One region of the Desulfuromonas thiophila genome, then DNA from elsewhere that is predicted to be linked to it. Evidence: predicted binding sites of a transcription regulator. Region 1 holds the regulator's gene; the other holds the start of a gene.

Region 1 (2,402 bases):
CCACCGGCAGAATCTCGCGCAGCAACTGTTCGTTGCCATAACGCTGCAGATCCTCTTTTTCGCGCTGCACGCGCCGGCGATAGTTTTCCAGATCGGCGCGCGCCCGCAGGTACTGATCCTTCTGGGTCGCCAGTTCCTCGCGGCAGGCCTGCAGCTGGGCTGCCGGCACCAACGACACCTCTTCCTCAAGGCCGGCGCAGGACGCCTCGGACTGGCCGTTGGTGGATGTTTCCGCTTCGGTTCCGGTCAGGGGAGCAGCCTGCTGCGGCTGCGATTTTTCTTCAGACACGTCCATTCCTCTCACTCAGGGTTGATGCCTTGACAAAAAGCATCCGGTTAGATGGCGAAACAAAAAACGCCAAAGGCAAACCGCACAACCGTTGCCGCAACGCCACCGCGGGTGCGTTCTTGCCACGCCAGCAGGGTTATTCCAGTTCGCGCTCCAGCATCCGACTCACCAGCCGGGCGGTGTAATCCACCACCGGCACCACCTGGGCGTAGGCCATCCGGCTCGGACCGATGACCCCCAGGGAGCCTAGGGTCTGCTTGCCATTGGTATAGGTGGCGGTAATCAGACTGCAGCCTTCAAAATCCTGATACGGCGACTGGCTGCCGATATAGATCTGCACGCCCTGGGCCTGCTGGGTACGATCAAGCAGTTCAATCAGATGCCGTTTCTGTTCAAAGGCCTTGAACAGCCGCTTCATGCTGGCGATATCGGTGAAATCGGGCTGATCGAGCATGTTGGCGGCGCCTTCGATAAACAGATCGCCCTCGATATCATCACCGAATACCTGGCTCGACAACGACAGCGCCCGGGCCAACAGGCGGTCATACAACGCCTTTTCTTCCCGCATCTGCGCCACCAGCCGGCCCCGCACCTGGGCAATGGTCAGACCGCCAAGCGACTGGTTGAGGTAGTTGGTCACCTGCTCCAGTTCGCGCACATCGGGCATATCGTCGCTGGTTTCGATAATCTTGTTCTGCACCACGCCGCTTTGCGATACGAAGATCACCAGCAGCCGATTCTGCGACAGGGGCACAAATTCAATGTGGCGGAAGGTGGTGGCGGAAAAGCGCGGTGCCAGCACCAAACCCGTATAATGCGACATCTTCGACAGCACATGACCGGCCCGTTTGAGCAACTGCTGCGGCTGCAGGCCGCTGGCGGCACAGTGGGCATCGATACAGAGGCGTTCGGCCTCCGTCAGGTCGCGCACCTGCAACATCGAATCGACATAGAAACGGTAGCCCTTGTCCGTCGGCACCCGGCCGGCCGAGGTATGGGGCGATACGATGTAGCCCATTTCCTCCAAGTCGGCCATGACATTGCGCACCGTCGCCGGCGACAGCATCTGCGGATGCTGGCGCGCAATGGTGCGCGAGCCCATGGGTTCCCCCGAGGCAATATAGCCTTCGATGATCGCTTCGAGAATGCTCAGACTGCGCTCGTTGAGTTCCATAGCCGCTTTCATCACCGGGGGCCAGCGCCTGGGCCGGCAGCTGCTGGCCCTCCACTGTTAGCACTCTCTGCCGCCGAGTGCTAACAGGGCAGAACATAACAACGGCCCTGATCTTTGTCAAGACAGCCGGCCAAAAACCACCGCCAGCAAGCTACGACAGAAAAGGGCTGACCAGGTGGTCAAACAGCAGCCAGTCCGGCGCCGCCATGCGCCAGACGCCCTGCTGCCGCTGCAACCGAGAACCGCAGAACTGCACCGCCGCGGCAAAGCAGGAGGCGAAGTCCGCGCCAAACAGCCGGCGAAATTCCACCTCGTCAACGCCGGCGGCGGTACGCAACCGCAGATAAACCCATTCGCTGCGCGCCTGGTCGGCGCTGAAGGTCTCGATCAGCTGGCGCGGCGCGGTCCCCGTTTCGACCGCCCGGCAGTAGCCGCGCCAGTCGTCGGCGGCCGCCCAGCGCTGACCCTGATCCTCGGCAAAGAAGCTGTGTGCCCCGGCCCCCAACCCCAGATAGGGGTGGCGCTGCCAATAAGCCAGATTGTGGCGGCAGGCGCGGCCCGGCCGGGCATAGTTGGCGATTTCATAGTGGTCGTAGCCCAGGGCGCTGAGTTGCTCGTGCCAGAACAGGTACTGGGTGCAGTAGGCCTCCTCCGACTCCGCCGTGAAGCGGCCAGCGGCCGCCTCGCGCGCCAACGGCGTGCCCGGCTCGATGGTCAGGCCGTAGAGCGACAGGTGTTCCGGTGCCAGCCGCTTGACCCATTCGAGTTGCCCGTGCGGCGGCAGCCCCGGCACTGCAAACATCAGATCAAGGCCGATATTGTCGAAGCCGGCCTGGCGGGCGGCCTGCACCAGTGCCACTGCGGCCGCGCCATCATGGCAGCGCCCCAGCCGCTGCAGCACGGTGTCATCGAAACACTGAACCCCGACAGACAGTCGAT
Region 2 (2,402 bases), on a different contig from region 1:
AACTCGGGGCTGTGGAAGGCGTCGCGCACCTTTTGCCAGTTTTCGATGGCACTCTGGTGGTGGCCGGCTTCGTGTTCCTGTTCGGCCTTCTTGAACTCCGCGGCAATCCCTGGCGGTGGCGGAGCGGTTTTTGGACGGCCGCAGCCGTTCAGAGCCAGGGTGAACAACAGCAGGGCAGGCAGCAGCAAGATCAAGCCGGTACGCATGGGCAATCCTTCGTGACATCAGGGAAGAAAACACTCGACCGCTGAGTCTAAAGCATGGACCCGACGGACTCAAGCCTTATTGCGCCATCCCTTCGGTCTCTGGGGCCAGATCGGTCTGCAGCAGGGTGCGCAGGCGCTCAAGGGCGCGTTTTTCAATCTGGCGAATTCGTTCACGGCTGACGCCGAACTGGTCGGCCAGTTCCTGCAGGGTGCAGGGTTCCTCGGCCAGAATGCGCCGGACGACGATGCGACGTTCTCGATCGGACAGTTGTGCCAGCGCCTGTCGTACCTGCTGCTGGCGGTTAAGCTCGGTTTCCTGGGCGATGAGCAGTTGTTCCTGATCCTGCTCGGGGCTTTCCAGCAGGTCGAGCCGGCAAATATCCTCGCCTTCCACCAGCTCCGCATCCAGCGACACATCACGCGCCAAGCGCACGGACATCTCCTCGACCTCTGCCGTGCTGACATCGAGCTGACGGGCGATGGCACTGTCCTGTGTTTCCCCTTGCTGTTGCAGCATCTCACGTGTTTGACGCAGCTTGAAAAAGAGTTTGCGGCGTGCCTGGCTGGTGCCGATTTTCACCAGTGACCAGCTGTTGATGATGAAATTGTGGATATAGGCGCGGATCCACCAGACGGCATAGCTGATCAGACGGTTGTTGCGCTGGGGATCGAATTTCTTGACCGCGACCATCAGGCCGATGTTGCCTTCCTGAATCAGGTCGAGCAGTTTCAGGCCGTAAGCCCGGTATTCGTTGGCGATTTTGACGACAAAACGCAGATTGGCGCACACCAGACGCTGGGCCGCCTGCAGGTCATTATGCAGCCGATAGCGCAGTGCCAGCTCCTGTTCGGTTTCCCGGTCAAGCAGTTCATAACGGTTGATCTGGGTCATGTAGTGTTCAAGACTGTTGCTGGTCAGCGTCAGGGCGGACATGGAACCTCCTCCTTGGATGCGGAAAAGCGGCTGTTAGCACTCGTTGTCGGTGAGTGCTAACAGCCTAGGAGGTTCATTCAGACATTGCAACAAAAAATTGCTTGTGCTGCTTTGGCAGGTCGTGGCTGATCACAGCGGAACCTGTTCGCACACAGGTGCCGGGAGAAAAAGCCGGGGCTCATCCAGTCGCAGATGACGGTTTGAAATGCCCCGGCTCAAGGCAGATTGACAAGAGGTTGAAAAGGCGTTTTCCGCCTTGCTCACAACATCAATCTCTTACGAAATAAAGGCTTACGAATCAAGGATTGGGTTTGGTCGCCCAGCCATGGGTTCCGTGGCCTGGCAACCTGTTAATGAAACAGCTTGGCGTTGATCAGCATGTGAACGGCAATGCTGGCGGCGTAGCCCAGCGCCACCGCCGGGGTATAGACCAGGTGACGGCCGAAGGTGTAGATGCCACGGGCGGTACCCATCAGGCCGACGCCGGCCGCCGAACCGATGGACAGCAGGCTGCCACCTACACCGGCCGTCAGGGTCACCAGCAGCCAGTGGCCATGCGACATGTGCGGTTCCATGGTCAGCACGGCAAACATCACCGGAATGTTGTCAACGATGGCGGAGAGAATGCCGATCATGACGTTGGCATTAAAGGCGCCCAGATCGTTGTAGAGAAACTGTGACGCCATGGCCAGATAACCGAACTGGCTCAGACCGCCGACACACATGATGACCCCGTAGAAGAACAGCAGCGTATCCCATTCGGCGCGGGCAATTTTGCGGAACAGATCGAAGCCCGGGCCGCCATGGCCTTCATTCTCAACCGGTTCCAGGTGCAGCGCCGGGTCCGCCATGTGGCCGGCGTGCTCACGCAGCTTGATGTAGTAGGAGAACCAGCCCAGATAGCCCAGACCCAGCATCATGCCGGCAGCCGGCGGCAAATGCAGAAAGTTGTGAAACGACACCGCCGTGACGATGGTCAGCAGGAACAGCAGCATAATGCGCTTGGCACCGAACTTCATGCTGACAAACTCATCGGCCGCCTGAGGACGCTCTTTACTGATGAAGAAACTCATGACCAAGGCAGGGACCAGCCAGTTGACCAGCGACGGCAGGAACAGGGCGAAGAACTCGCCGAAGGATACCATGCCCTTTTGCCACACCATCAGGGTGGTGATGTCACCAAAGGGCGAGAAGGCGCCACCGGCATTGGCACCGACCACCACGTTGATGCAGGCCATGACAACAAAGCGCTGGTTGGAGCC

The links. Region 1 encodes HrcA, which represses chaperone genes, less so after heat shock. Its sites were predicted from a motif close to TGTTAGCACTCNNNNNNNNNGAGTGCTAACA; they were not measured.
Region 2: rpoH (RNA polymerase sigma factor RpoH) is a predicted target of HrcA. The motif match lies at 1,172-1,202, and genes of this name have one in related genera.

The regions. Positions count from the first base shown of each region.
Region 1 is NZ_FNAQ01000013.1:13,716-16,117, reverse strand. It holds gene grpE (nucleotide exchange factor GrpE) at 1-289, opposite strand, end outside; gene hrcA (heat-inducible transcriptional repressor HrcA) at 426-1,475, opposite strand; gene hemW (radical SAM family heme chaperone HemW) at 1,615-2,402, opposite strand, start outside.
Region 2 is NZ_FNAQ01000002.1:293,794-296,195, forward strand. It holds gene bamD (outer membrane protein assembly factor BamD) at 1-206, opposite strand, end outside; gene rpoH (RNA polymerase sigma factor RpoH) at 283-1,140, opposite strand; gene nhaD (sodium:proton antiporter NhaD) at 1,491-2,402, opposite strand, start outside.